2 regions of the Exiguobacterium sp. EA-TM-5 genome follow, and region 1 is predicted to be linked to the other one. Evidence: riboswitches for the same ligand, from Rfam matches in the RefSeq annotation. Region 1 holds a riboswitch; the other holds the start of a gene.
What was found. A riboswitch is a leader RNA that binds a small molecule or an ion and turns the genes downstream of it on or off. The one in region 1 is predicted to bind S-adenosylmethionine.
Positions count from the first base shown of each region.

Region 1 (7,404 bases):
AAATCCAACATGTCCGATCTTCTACGAGGATCGATTACTTGTTACAACAGCTGCGGACGGGGATGATGCACCACATGCTGGTGCCGTTTTTGCTGTAACATTTGAATGATTCGAGAAGAGGAATCTCCTTTTTACGGGGATCCCTCTTTTTCTACACAATTCATCTAGACGTGTCTAAAAAAACAGACGATACTAAAAAAGAAGCCTATCCTAACTTTTCAAGGAGTGAAGCCAATGCGTGTCACGAAGATCGAACGTTTACATCAACTGCAGACGACCCCATCCTTTTTTCCGGTCAACTGCTACCTCTTTGAAGAAGCAGACAGTTTGACATTGATTGATGCAGGTCTCGGTATCAACGCAAAGGCCCTCTATCACTATATTCGAAAGCAAGAAAAACCGCTCGGTGCAATCATCCTGACTCACGCACATGCTGATCATGTTGGATCGCTCGATTTCCTCGCAAACGCCTTTCCACTCGCTGAAGTCTCTATTAGTTACCGCGATGCTGCCCTGCTCAGTGGAGATGAGACGCTACGAGAAGGTGAAACGACACCACTAAAAGGCGGTATTCCGAAGAACATCAAGACACGTCCGGACCGATTGCTTGAAAGTGGTCAACAAATCGGTAGTCTCAGTGTTATTGCTTCACCAGGTCATACGCCGGGTTCCATCTCGCTTTGGCATGAAGGTAGCCGGACATTAGTTGCTGGAGATGCCTTTCAAACGCAAGGAGGTCTGGCGGTCTCCGGAGATGTGCGTTGGCAATTTCCGTTCCCGGCACTTGCAACATGGGATCCGGACGTTGCACTCCGTTCCGCTGATCAATTAACGGAACTGTCTCCAGATATTCTTGCTGTCGGACATGGTCCACTCTTTCTTGGACCGAGTTACGAAATGCGTCAAGCCGTCGATCGGTTCACCCAAGTATTACAGTCAAAAAAATCATCGCCATTCAAGTAAATGGCTTACACTAAAACATCCGCGAACGTGTTATTGACACGTTCGCGGATGTTTTAGTGTTCAAAGGATTCACCTCTGTTCTGTAACAGTGTATTGATAAATCCGTGCCTCATAGGGACGTAGTTTATTTGGAGCATCTGGATAGTTCGATACTAACAATTTTTTCTCCGGTAAGACGAAAGCGGTCTCCATCGGTTCATCATGAACATTGAGGACGATGCGCCATACCTCTCCGTCTAATTCCCGCTCATAAATATAGAGATACGGATCATGGAGTGCTAAGTCTCGATATGTGCCATAGACCATGATCGGATGATTCTTTCGCATCTGAATCAGCGCTCGATAAAAAGCAAGCACGGACGATGGATCCGCTTCTGCTTGCGCGACATTGATGTCCGTATAATTGGGGTTGACCGCTAACCAAGGCTTCCCATTCGTAAATCCTGCTGCATGTGTACCATCCCACTGCATCGGTGTGCGGGAGTTGTCACGCGCAAGTAACTGCATCGAAGAAAGTACGACCTCTGGGTCCTCTCCGCCAGCAACACGCTCCTCGTAGCGATTTCGAAAGGCGACGTCTTGATAGAGCGACGGATCGGAGAAACGAATCCCTGTCATTCCAATCTCCTCTCCCTGGTACACATATGGAATGCCTGGTAACGTATGCAGCATTAAACCGAGTAATTTCGCACTTTCAACGCGGTATCGTTCACTGCCGAATCGCGTCACTTGTCGCGTATGATCATGGTTGTTGAGAAACTGTGAATTAACACCTAATGGGTATAATACGTCGTACCAGCGTTTTTGAACTTCCTTGAATCGCAAAAGATCCATCGACTCCATATCATCTGCGACTTCGAAGTGAAACAGCGTCCGGAGTTCTTCGCGTTCTTCACTGACATATAACAGACCATCTTCTGGACCAACGAACGGAATCTCACCGACCGTGAACAAGTCTTTCCCGGCAAGAACGTTCGCGTGCATCTCTTGTAGAAAATCATGTACACCAGGTTGATTGCCTAAGTACGATAGATCGAATGGATTCGTCACATCTTCGAGTGTCCGCTTCTTAATCAAATTGATGACGTCCATCCGGAAGCCGTCGATGCCTTGAGCAATCCACCAGTTCATCATGTCGTAAATCGCTTGCCTCACAGCCGGATGTTCCCAGTTCAAGTCAGGTTGCTCTTTCGCAAAGGAATGAAAATAGTATTGTCCGCGCTCTTCACTCCACGTCCAGGGACTCTGTGCAAAGTACGAGCGCCAGTTGTTTGGTGGCATGTCTTTCGTTCCATCTTTCCAGATATACCAGTCTTCCTTATCATTGATTCGGTCGCGCGACTGGCGGAACCAGTCGTGCTGGTTACTCGTGTGATTAACGACTAGATCCAAAATGATCTTTAGTCCACGCGCATGTGCCACTGCAATTAATTCCTGTAGATCCCCCATCGTCCCTGCTTTTTCCATGATCTCGTAATAGTCTGCGATATCATAGCCATTATCGACGTCCGGAGAACGGTAACAAGGATTCAACCAGACGACATCGACACCGAGTGACGCGATATAATCAAGCTTATCGATGACACCTCGTAAATCACCGATACCATCTCCGTTCGAATCCTTAAAACTACGCCAGTAGACTTGATAGACGACCGCCTCTTTCCAGTTAGCTCGCTTCATCTCTTCACTCCTCTCCCTATTCTTTATTCCCGCTCCACTTATCTGTACCTGTATATCAGATAATTTTTTTGAATTTCGAAAAAGTTCTTTTCTTTTGACTGAATATTCGTTATCCTTGACGACAATACCACGAAGGAGGCACACATCTTATGAAACATTTCGCTCCATCCATCGCCATTGACCGGCTTCCTGCTCCCGTCTTCGCTGAACTTGCGAATCGGATTGGTGCTGTGAAAGCTGCCGGACACGATGTCATCACACTCGGTCAAGGAACACCCGATCAAACGACGCCCGTACATATTCTCGACGCTTTGAAACAGGCGATCGATGAGCCAACGAACCTTCAATATCCACCGTTTCGTGGACATGATTTTCTAAAACAAGCTGTCGCGCGATTTTACGCAAGCGAATTTGGTGTCACGATCGATCCGGCAACGGAAGTCGCGATTCTTCTCGGTAGTAAGGCAGGAATCGTCGCCTTACCGCAAACGATCGTTAACCCTGGGGAAGGTGTCATCGTTCCGGATCCCGGATACCCGGATTACCTGTCTGGTGCTGCACTTGCCGGTGCATACCCGATCACCTTACCGTTGCTTGAGAAAAACGACTTCTTACCGGATTATGATTTGCTCGATACGACAGACGTTGAGCGTGCCCGGATGTTGTTCCTCAACTATCCGAGTAATCCAACTGGCGCCACGGCAACAGCGGAAGCCTTCGAACAAACGGTCGCTTTCGCGGATGCGAACGATATTTGTGTCGTCCATGACTTAGCATACGGCGGTATCAGCTTCGATGGTCCGACCCGAAGTTTCTTGCAAACAGAAGGCGCAAAAGACGTCGGCATCGAGCTATTTTCGCTCTCAAAACGCTTTAATATGTCCGGCTTCCGGATTGCCTTCGCAATCGGAAATCCGTCTGTCATCTCAAGCATCGAGACGTACCAAGAACATCTCTACGTCAGTGCATTCACACCGATTCAACATGCGGCGACCGTTGCCTTAACGAGCGAACAGACATGCGTCCGCGAGTTAAGTAATCTGTATGAAACTCGCCGCGATGCGTTGTTCGCAAAACTCGATGAAATTGGATGGAGTGGACCACGTCCAGGCGGTTCATTCTTCGTTTGGCTTCCGGTGCCTGAAGGATACACATCCCAAAGCTTCACCGATCACCTGCTTGACGAAGCGCACGTTGCCGTAACCCCGGGATCGTTCTTCGGTGAATACGGAGAAGGTTATGTCCGAATTAGCTTGATTGCTGATGTCGAACGGTTGGAGGAAGCCATTGACCGAATCGGAACGCTCAACCTGTTCCGGACGCCTGTTGCGGAATAATTCTGAAAAAACATTTGACAGATGGGAATCATTTCCGTTAGAGTAAATCCCAACAGCATAACTACTTATCGAGAGCGACCGAGGGATTAGGCCCAACGACGTCCGGCAACCACCTATTAGGAACGGTGCCACATCCTACAGAATGGATTCATTCTGAGAGATAAGTTACGAAATCTTACACTTTCGTCGCTTTTTTCTGGTTGCTCTGCTACTAGGAAAAAGCGACTTTTTTTGTATGAGGAGATGAGCGGATGATTGAATTCAAACACATTACAAAACGGTTCGTCCGAGACCGGACCCCGATTTTTGCATTACGGGATGTCGATTTGACGATTCAAAAAGGAGAGATCTTCGGCATCATCGGTGAATCCGGTGCCGGTAAGAGTACGTTGCTTCGCCTGATCAACGGACTCGAGCATCCAACACAAGGAACGATCAAGGTCGACGGTGTCTCGCTCGGTGGGATGTCTAAAGCGGACTTGCGCCAACTACGACTGCGGACCGGAATGATCTTTCAACACTTCCAATTGATTCAATCACGTAACGTCGCGGATAACATCGCTTTTGCACTCAAGTCAGCTGGTGTGAAACGCGCCGATTTCCCAGAACGGATTCGTGAGCTCGTTTCGCTTGTCGGACTCGAAGGATTTGAAACGAATTTCCCGAGTCAGCTGAGCGGTGGGCAGAAACAGCGCGTCGGGATTGCCCGGGCACTCGCGAACAATCCGACCGTCCTGTTATGTGACGAAGCGACATCTGCCCTTGACCCGGTCACGACGCTGCAGATTTTGGATTTGTTGAAAGATTTGAATGAACGACTCGGTCTAACGATCGTTCTTATCACCCATGAGATCGATGTCGTCAAACAGATTTGCCACCGCGTCGCCGTCATGTCGCAAGGAGAAGTCGTCGAAGTCGCTTCGACCTATGACTTGTTCAGTCAAGCCAAACATCCGGTCACACAACATTACGTCGATACGGCACTACAGATTGAACTGCCGGAACGCATCTTGCAAGCGACACCCGGAAAAATCATCCGTTTACAGTTCACAGGTGAGAAAACTGGTGAGAGTACACTATCAGAAGCCATTCGGCGTTACGATATCTCGGTCAGTATCTTGCACGGGAAGGTCGACTACATTCAAGACGTCGCCTTTGGTGTTCTGATCGTCAGTTTGACGGGATCATCCGACCAAATCGCCCCTGCCCTTGACTGGCTCGCAACTGAACTTCATGCACTCGAGGTGATTCAGGATGTGGCTTGAACGTATTCAAATGATGTTACCCGAGCTCCTGAAAGCACTCGGTGAGACGGCATGGATGGTCGGAATTTCTCTTACATTCGCATTGGTTGTCGGGATTCCGCTCGGGATTATTTTGTTCGTCACCGATCGTGGTCTGTTCTTTCAAAACGTTGCTATCCGACGTGTCCTTGACTTCGTCGTCAACATCGTCCGGTCATTGCCGTTCATCATCTTGCTGGTTGCCCTTATTCCTTTAACGAAACTGTTACTCGATAATACGATTGGTCCGACGGCCGCGTCCGTCAGCCTCAGTGTCGCAGCAATTCCGTTTCTCGCACGACTCGTCGAAACGTCACTGCGTGAGATTCCACCTGGTTTGATCGAAGCCGCTGAAGCCTGTGGCGCAAAACCGTTACGGATCATCGTCAGCGTTCTCTTACCGGAAGCACTCCCAGGGATTATTCAAGGCATCACCCTGACAACGATCAGCCTGATCGGCTTCTCGGCGATGGCTGGCAATGTCGGTGGTGGAGGTGTCGGTGACCTCGCGATCCGATTCGGTTACTATCGCTACGATAATGTCATCATGATCGTCACGATCGTTGTCCTCATCGTCATCGTTCAAAGCATTCAAGCACTTGGCAATCAACTGGCGCGAAAAACAGATAAACGCTAATCATACATACAAAGGGAGAGTGGAATCATGAAAAAACGATATGCCTTTTTAGCCACAGCCTTACTCGGTGCAGGAGTCCTCGCAGGATGCGGAGACAGCAGTGCGGACGAAAAAGACAAGACAATCAAGATTGGCGCGACGAGCGGTCCGTATAGCGACATGGTCAAACAAGCGATTCAGCCGCAACTCGAAAAGAAAGGCTACAAAGTCGAAATCGTCGAGTTCAGTGATTATATCCAACCGAACATCGCACTCGGTAGCGGTAATATCGACGCCAACTTGTTCCAACACTCGATCTATCTCAAGACATTTTCTAAAGAAAAGAACCTCGACTTAAAAGGCTTGATCACTGTTCCGACGGCACCGATGGGACTGTACAGTAAGACAGTGAAGACCCTCGAAGATGTCAAGACGGGCGCTGAAGTCGCAACGCCGAACGATCCGACGAACCAAGCACGTGCGTTGAACTTACTTGCGGAACAAGGCTGGATTGAACTAAAGCCGGACACTGATCCATTGACGGTTTCTGAAAAGGATATCGTCAAGAATCCGAAAAAACTCGTCATTAAACCACTCGAGGCAGCGCAACTACCACGCGCCATCGAGAGTGTCGATATCTCAGCTGTTCCGGGGAACTTCGCACTTGCTGCGAAATTCGACTTACTCGATGCGTTAGCGCTTGAGACGATGGACGAACAGTACCGTAACCTTGTTGCTGTCCAAACGAAAGATGCAGACGCACAAGTCGCAAAAGACTTGAAAGCCGCTGTTGAATCGGACGCTTTCAATACAGTCATCGAAAAATCATTCAAAGGCTTCAGTAAGCCTGAATGGGCGAACTAATCAAAAAACATCCGGATGTTAGAGAGACGACCTCTCTACAACCTGGATGTTTTTATTAGAATCGATACCACATCAGTTCTTCGTCATGATACATATCTCCGATTTTCAGTGCCCGTGGTTCGATCGCGTATGATTCAAAACCGAGCGATTGATACAACGCTTTAGCAGCTTCATTCGTCTGGACGACCGAAAGATGGACTTGCTCGATTAAAGGATGCTCTTTTAATATCTGTAGGGCTTCTTGTACGAGTCGTCGTCCAATCTGCTGTTTTCGGACGCGTGGCGTGACGTACATCGCAAACAGATTCGCTCGATGTCGCACCTTGACCGGCTCTAGGCAGACGATGGTGACGACACCAACGAGTTCTCCTTCATGAAAGGCACCGAACGTCGATGCCTGTTCGCTTTCAAGACGAGTTGCGTACTGTTCGACCGGTCGATCCTTTTCTGCTTCGTAATCCGAACCGAATGCCTCCGGATGGTTTCGTAAGGCTTCTAACCGCAGTACTTTATAAAGAGCTGCATCTTCTGCACTTAATTGACGTATTTCCATCATTTCCACCTCCTGCTTTTAATATAGAATAAACCAACTCATGAAAAAGAGGACGACATCATTACATGTCGTCCTCTTTTTACGTATTTAAGGTCTCCGGAAATTGAT
Region 1 is NZ_CM132670.1:992,253-999,656, reverse strand. Features, by position in the region: gene ACV3PA_RS05185 (SMP-30/gluconolactonase/LRE family protein) at 1-109, shown strand, start outside; gene ACV3PA_RS05180 (MBL fold metallo-hydrolase) at 235-963, shown strand; gene ACV3PA_RS05175 (alpha-glucosidase) at 1,033-2,643, opposite strand; gene ACV3PA_RS05170 (aminotransferase class I/II-fold pyridoxal phosphate-dependent enzyme) at 2,793-3,980, shown strand; SAM riboswitch class I at 4,043-4,147, shown strand; gene ACV3PA_RS05165 (methionine ABC transporter ATP-binding protein) at 4,232-5,245, shown strand; gene ACV3PA_RS05160 (methionine ABC transporter permease) at 5,235-5,900, shown strand; gene ACV3PA_RS05155 (MetQ/NlpA family ABC transporter substrate-binding protein) at 5,928-6,743, shown strand; gene ACV3PA_RS05150 (GNAT family N-acetyltransferase) at 6,799-7,296, opposite strand; gene ACV3PA_RS05145 (CAP domain-containing protein) at 7,384-7,404, opposite strand, start outside.

Region 2 (7,404 bases), 190 kb from region 1:
CCGATCATCACCCCGTACGCGATATAGACGAACGCTGTGATGTAAAACGTCGCTGACGTGTTCCCCGCACTCAGCAGTAAGGCGATTCCCGGACCGATCGCTGCTGCGATGTTGATCATCGCGTAACGGATATTGAAGACGAACAACCGGTTCGCTTCGTCCGTCGTATCACTGATCAAGGCACGAGCGGATGGTTCAAAAATCGAACGACAAACCCCGTTCAAGGCACTCAGAATGAAGAACGCCCAAAACGTCTCGACTTGGGCGAGCGCAATGAAGACGATCGCGAACCCAATCGTTCCAGTGAGCATCATCGCCCGACGACCGTAGCGGTCCGACAATGTACCACCGATGAAACTCATGACGAGACTGGCAATCGCTGAGATACTGAGGACCCAGCCGACATCGACCGGATCAAACTTCAAGACGGTCGTCATGTAGATGGCGAAGAACGGCATAGTGATGAACGTTCCAAGACGCGAGAAAAACGTCCCGAACAAGACCCCGAGTGTCAACGGATGCAGTTGACGAATGCGTTGCATATGATTCCCCCTAACCCCTGTTTCAGACAAATGAAAAGCATCCTTCCATTATATAGGAAGGATGCCGGCTTCGGTGAACTTATTTGCTGACTGGAACGACCGCACCTTTGTACTTGTCGAGAATCCAATCTTGGTTTTTCTTTTCGTGTAGTACGTCAAGAAGTGCTGTGACACGCTTGTCTTTTTCATCGCCATTACGTGTAACGATGATGTTGACGTATGGTGACGACTCATCTTCTGATGCGATCGCATCTTTCAATGGGTTCAGACCGTTATCGATCGCATAGTTTGTGTTGATGAGGACTGCGTCGCCTTCATTGTTTTTGTAAGCTTGCGGAAGAAGCGATGCCTCGATGTTCGTCTTGAACTTGAGTTTCTTCGGGTTCTCTGTGATATCACCGAGTTGCGCGTCTGTCGTTTTACCGTCTTTGAGTTTGATCAACCCTTCGTTTTGAAGGAACGTCAAGACACGTCCGCGTTCCGCGACGTTTGAGCTCGTTAAGATCGTTGCACCGTTTGGCAACTTATCGAGTGACTTGTATTTCTTCGAGTAGATACCGAGTGGTTCAACGTGGACGCCACCTGCGTTCGCGAACTTATACGATTTGTTTTCTTTCTCTTGTTGCTCGAGGTACGGTACGTGCTGGAAGTAGTTCGCATCGATTTCTTTTTCAGCGAGTGCCTTATTCGGAAGCACGTAATCTTGGAATTTTTGAATCTCAAGTTTGTAGCCTTTTGCTTCGTATTCTTTTTTGACGTGTTCAAGGATTTCAGCATGCGGTACGTTCGATGCACCAATGACGAGTGTCTTGTCATCGCTGCCTGATCCTGATGATTTTTCACCACATGCAGCAAGGCTGATTGCTAAAACGGATACAGCGGCAGTACCTACGAATTTTTTCCAAACTTTCATGAATGATTCCTCCAATATGAATAAAATTTGAATTAACGTTTATCGATTTTTTTAATCAACAAGTCACCAATAATTTGGATGACGAAGACGATCGCTAAGATTAAGAGTGTCGCAATAACGATGACATCGTTTTGGGAGCGCTGGAATCCTTCGATGAAGGCCATGTCCCCCAGTCCACCTCCGCCGACTACTCCGGCCATTGCCGTGTAACCGACAAGTGCAACGAGTGTGACCGTGATTCCCGAAACAATAGCAGGTAACGCTTCCGGGATTAAGACTTTATAGATGATTTGGAACTTCGTCGCCCCCATCGATTCCGCTGCCTCGATGACACCTTTATCGACTTCGCGCAACGCGAGTTCAACCATCCGACCGTAAAATGGTGCGGCACCAAAAATCAATGCCGGTAATGCTGCTGTTGGTCCGAGGAACGAACCGACAATCGCTTTCGTAAATGGAATCAATAAGATCAGTAAGATGATGAACGGTATCGAACGGAAGACGTTGACAATCAAGCTCAAAATCGAATAGAACGCCCGGTTCTTGAATAACAATTCTTCGTTTGTTGCAAATAATAGTAAACCAATGATCAGACCGAGAACGAATGTCGAGAGACCTGCGACTGCCGTCATATAGATCGTGCTACCTGTCGCTTCCCACACCATGTCCCAGTCTAGGTTGTCAAAGAATGAAATCATCGGTGATCCACCTCCACTTCAACATCACTGGCTTGAAGCTTCGTGATGACCGCTTGTGTTGCTTCTGTTTCCCCGATCAACTGAATGAACAGTGTACCGAGTGCCCCTTCCTGTGATTGACCAACGTTTCCGCCGATGATATTGAACAGGACTGGTGAATCTTTCATGACTTCCGCAAGGATCGGGCTTTCCGCTGTCGATCCGACGAACGTCAACTGAACGATTTTACCGGTTGGGTACCGTTCGCGGAGTTTCGCGAACGTCAACTCGTTTTCTGACGGTGACGTCAACTGTTTGACGAATTCTTTCGTCATCGCTTGTTTCGGATGACGGAAGACTTCTGCGACCGGTCCTTGCTCAACGATTTTACCGGCTTCCATGACGGCGACCCGGTGACAGATTTTTTGAATGACGTGCATCTCATGTGTGATCAAGACGATCGTCAGTTTCAGTTTTTCATTGATGTCGACGAGTAACTCAAGAATCGAGTCCGTCGTTTTTGGATCGAGTGCACTCGTTGCCTCATCACATAAGAGAACATCTGGGTTCGATGCCAGTGCTCGAGCGATACCGACACGTTGCTTTTGACCACCAGATAACTGTGACGGGTAAGCCCCTTCTCGTCCATCCAGACCAACAAGTTGGATCAACTCCGCGACTCGTTCTTTGCGGCGTGCTTTCGGGAAGCCACCGAGTTCGAGTGGGAACATGATATTTTCTTCAACAGTCCGTGACCAGAGTAAGTTGAAGTGCTGAAAAACCATCGAGACATTCTTGCGGACGCCTCGTAATTCTTTTGGTTTAAGTGATGTCATTTCAACACCGTCGATTTGGATCGAACCACTCGTTGGTGCCTCGAGCATATTAAGCAAGCGAATCAGAGTCGATTTCCCTGCTCCGGAATAACCGATTATTCCAAAAATTTCACCGCGCTCGATTGTCAGGTCGACATTCGCAACGGCTTCGACCGCTCCGCGCTTTGAGCGATAAATCTTTCCTACGTCTTGTAAACGAATCACAACTGTCCCTCCTAAATAAAAAAAGTGCGCGCGTTTTTGAGCAAACGCGCGCACTTTTCAGTACACAAAACCATTTGCTCTCATCTCCCAGACTTTTGTCTGCTGGAATTAGCACCACTTCGGATTAGATCCGCGGTTGCCGGGTTTCATCGGGCCAGTCCCTCCACCACTCTCGATAAGAGTTTCGGTATTAAGTTTGTAGAATATATTCTGAATATTAGCAGGGGTTATTTTTGTTGTCAAACAGTTTTTTCAGAAACTTTTTCGAGGAACGTGAAAGCACGTGTTAAGTCTTCTTTCAAATCTTCCGCATCCTCAAGTCCAACTGAAATCCGAACGAGACCATCTGTGATCCCGAGTTCTGCCCGACGCTCTGCTGGGATTGACGCGTGCGTCATCCGTGCAGGAACGGAAATCAGACTCTCAACGGCGCCAAGACTCTCAGCGAGTGTGAAGAAGTGTGTTGCCTCGACGAGTTTTTCTGCGTTCGCTGCTGAACCGACATCAAAGCTGATCATCCCACCGAATCCAGTCGCTTGTTTCGCTTGGATGTCATGTCCAGGGTGCGATGCAAGTCCTGGGTAGAAGATGTTCGAGACGATGTCTTGTGCTTGTAAGAACGCAACGAGATCATGGGCTGTTTCTTCGATCGCATCCATCCGAATACCAAGCGTACGAAGACCACGGACGAGCAAGAAACTGTCTTGCGGTCCAAGAACGCCACCTGTCGAGTTTTGGATGAAGTGCAGTTCTTCGCCGAGCGCATCATCTTTGACGACGACAAGACCAGCGACGACGTCCGAGTGTCCGCCGATGTATTTCGTCGCACTGTGCAAGACGATGTCTGCACCAAGTGCGAGTGGTTGTTGATGGTATGGTGTTGCGAACGTATTATCGACGACGAGTTTGAGATCGTGACGTTTCGCGATCGTTGCGATTGCTTCGATGTCTGTCACTTTCAACAACGGATTCGTCGGTGTTTCGACATAGACGATCTTCGTGTTGTCTTGAATCGCTGCTTCCGTTGCTGCAAGATCCGTCGTATCGACGAATGTCACTTGGATGTTGAACTTCGGTAAGACGCGTTGCATCAAGCGGAACGTTCCACCGTAAACGTCATCTGTCATGACGATGTGGTCACCAGACTCAAGCAAATGGAAGACGGCATGGATTGCTGCCATACCAGAACCGAACGCAAAACCACGTGCGCCGCCTTCAAGATCCGCAATCAAACGTTCGATGCTCGTCCGTGTTGGGTTCGCTGTCCGTGAGTATTCGTATCCGTCTTTGAGTTGACCGATTTTATCCTGCTTGTATGTGCTTGTTTGATAGATTGGTGGTGTGACGGCACCTGTTGCCCGGTCGACACCTGTTCCTCCATGAATCAATGCTGTCTTCTTACGCATGAGTTTCGTCCACCTTTTCAAAGATTTGTTGGCTTAAGTAGCGTTCGGCACTGTCTGCGAAGACCGTGACGATCGTACTGCCGGGGTGACGCTTCGCGATATCAAGGACAGCAACGAGCGCTGCACCTGCTGAACTACCGACGAGTAGTCCTTCACGAGCGGCAAGTGTATGGACCGCGTCAAATGCATCGCGGTCAGAAATCGTATGAATCTCGTCAACGAGCTCACGCGGCACGAGACTTGGCCATTTTGCTGTACCGATGCCTTCTGTCTTGTGCGGACCGGCGGGACCACCGTTTAAAACGGAGCCTTCCGGTTCGACGATCGCTGCTTTTGTGCCGAGACGTTGTTTTAAGAAGTCCGCTGTTCCTGCAAACGTACCACCTGAACCACAACCGGCAACAAACCAGTCGATGTGCGGTAAGTCTGCAATCAGCTCAGGACCGAGTGTCCGCTGATACGTGACTGGATTCTCTTCGTTTTCGAATTGTAACGGAACGTAACTGTTCGGAATTTCCTGACCGAGTTCTTTTGCCCGGTCAATTGCCCCTTGCATATCAAGTTCAGTCGGCGTGTTGACGACGGTAGCGCCGAGTGCCCGCATCAACGTCTGCTTTTCCTGACTGAATTTTTCTGGAACGACACAAATGACTTGTAGATCGTATTTCTTAGCGGCGAGCGCCAAGCCGATGCCGGTATTGCCGGCTGTCGGCTCGATGATCGTACCGCCTGGTGTCACATGTCCGTTTTCGATTGCTGCATCAACGAGTTGAATGCCAAGGCGGTCTTTGACGCTGCCCCCAGGGTTCATCCATTCGAGCTTCGCCAAAATGCGCGTACCAGCAGGCAAATCGAATGAAGTGATCTCGTAGAGTGGTGTGTTTCCGACGAGGTCGCGGACGTTGTTCGCGATCATCCGAAGACGATGTCCCATTCATCACGACCGGCAAGCATTTTCTCGGCATAGTGCTTCGCTCCTTTGAGGTCATGTGCGCTTGCAAATCCACATTGGACTTCGTTTTGCGCTGGAATCTCTTCTGCTGCGAGGACGTCATTTAACGTCTTCTCAACGAGTTCGCTCATTTTTTCGACCGAGTCGAAGTTCATCATCGCCATGTAGAAACCTGTTTGGCATCCCATTGGCGAGACATCGATGACATCATCCGAGTAGTTGCGGATGTTTTCAGCAAGTAAGTGCTCGAGTGTGTGCATCGCACGCATCGGCATTTGCTCAACGTTTGGTTGTGTGAAACGGATATCGTATTTGACGACTTGGTCTACTTTACCTTCTTTATATCCTGCGACGCGGATATAAGGTGCTTTGACTTTCGTATGATCCAGGTTAAAGCTTTCGACGTTCATTTTTTGAAGTGCCATGATTTATTCCCCCATTTTCTCGGCTTCTACGAGCCAGACGAAGTGATTGTATTGTGTGAAGTTAACAGTGAATCCCCGTGCTGTAAACAATTCTTCCATGACTGGAATCAACGGGTAAAACTCGCGTTCGAGATCGTCCGCTAACGCGTCAAACCCTTGAGCGCGTGCTTCGCGGATCGTTTGCAGGCGTGCCTCTTCTGAGACGAACATCGTATCCGCGTAGACGATTTTTCCGTCTTTCGATAAATGCGACGCCATCAGATCGATTGCTTCTCCCTTTTCCTCATCCGTTAGATGATGAAACGCATAAGTGGAGACGAAACTGCTTGCTTCCTTCGCTTTGAACGAGAGGAAGTGACCATCCTGTACATCAAGCGATGGAATCTTCTCCGTCAAAATCGCCCGCATCTCCGGGCTTGGTTCGACGGCGAGTACGGCGTCGTGACGTGTCAGAAGACGTTGTGTCAGGTTCCCTGTGCCTGCTCCGAATTCAATGACCGGCGACTGCGCTTTATCCGCTACTGTATCCAAAATCTCATCGTATCGACGAAAGACTTCTTTATACTCCGGATCGTGCCCGGTTACTGTCTCGTCATACGTCGATGCCCATTCTGTGAAAACATCCATAAAACGTACTGTCATGCCTTGTCGTCCTCCATCTCACCAGTTAATTCCGAGTAATCGGATATGAATTAAAGTAATTTTCCTTATTCGCATTGTAGCAAGGAGATCCTATCCTGGCAAGCGACCGGCTCGAAAAACTTCCAGAAAACAAAAAAAAGGCGTTGCCGGCGAACCGACAACACGAATAATGTGGTTAGAAATGCTACGAAGGAAAACCCAGCTCCATTCGGAATTGTTCGCTCTTCCGCGTGGAGGACGGCGCCTGTTCGACATGATCGTCAGCTTACGTTCACTTCCTGATCGGTCCTTTCGATCCACCACCTGTCTATTGCACCGCTTCGTCTTTGGGGGACGACTTAAGGGGAAACAATACACCGGCTTAGGATGGGAGAAAGGGTTCAAGACTTGAAGCATATGGAACGGTCATCTCTGCTAGACTTCCTATAATGCATTTCTAGAAGTTGTTATGAATATACCATTCATATTTCTGCGTTGTCAACGGATTATTGTAAATATTCCGACAATTTAACAAAAAGAAAAATCCAGTCGGACTTTTCTTAACGTTCTTGACAGAAAGCGAAGACATTTTGGACGGACTGGAAAGCATAAAGTCGCTCTACGACTTGGTTTTCTTCGATTCGCAATAACGCCGGTACGCTCATGACTCGGGCTTCTTCTAAGAAGTCCGGAATAAAATTCCCGTTCGCCTTCTGAATCGATTGACCTGAATCCGTAGCTTCGACGATATCAAGCATTCGTTCTGCGATAGCGCATGTCCCGCACATCGGTGCATAGACATACAATAACCCGTTTTCCGGGACAGTC
Region 2 is NZ_CM132670.1:1,185,637-1,193,040, reverse strand. Features, by position in the region: gene ACV3PA_RS06160 (MDR family MFS transporter) at 1-542, opposite strand, end outside; gene ACV3PA_RS06155 (MetQ/NlpA family ABC transporter substrate-binding protein) at 622-1,455, opposite strand; gene ACV3PA_RS06150 (methionine ABC transporter permease) at 1,488-2,153, opposite strand; gene ACV3PA_RS06145 (methionine ABC transporter ATP-binding protein) at 2,150-3,172, opposite strand; SAM riboswitch class I at 3,250-3,354, opposite strand; gene ACV3PA_RS06140 (bifunctional cystathionine gamma-lyase/homocysteine desulfhydrase) at 3,412-4,578, opposite strand; gene ACV3PA_RS06135 (PLP-dependent cysteine synthase family protein) at 4,571-5,494, opposite strand; gene ACV3PA_RS06130 (S-ribosylhomocysteine lyase) at 5,491-5,955, opposite strand; gene ACV3PA_RS06125 (class I SAM-dependent methyltransferase) at 5,959-6,597, opposite strand; gene ACV3PA_RS06120 (thioredoxin family protein) at 7,137-7,404, opposite strand, start outside.
Region 2: linked by a shared signal. The riboswitch ahead of ACV3PA_RS06145 (methionine ABC transporter ATP-binding protein) and the one ahead of ACV3PA_RS05165 (methionine ABC transporter ATP-binding protein) in region 1 are both predicted to bind S-adenosylmethionine.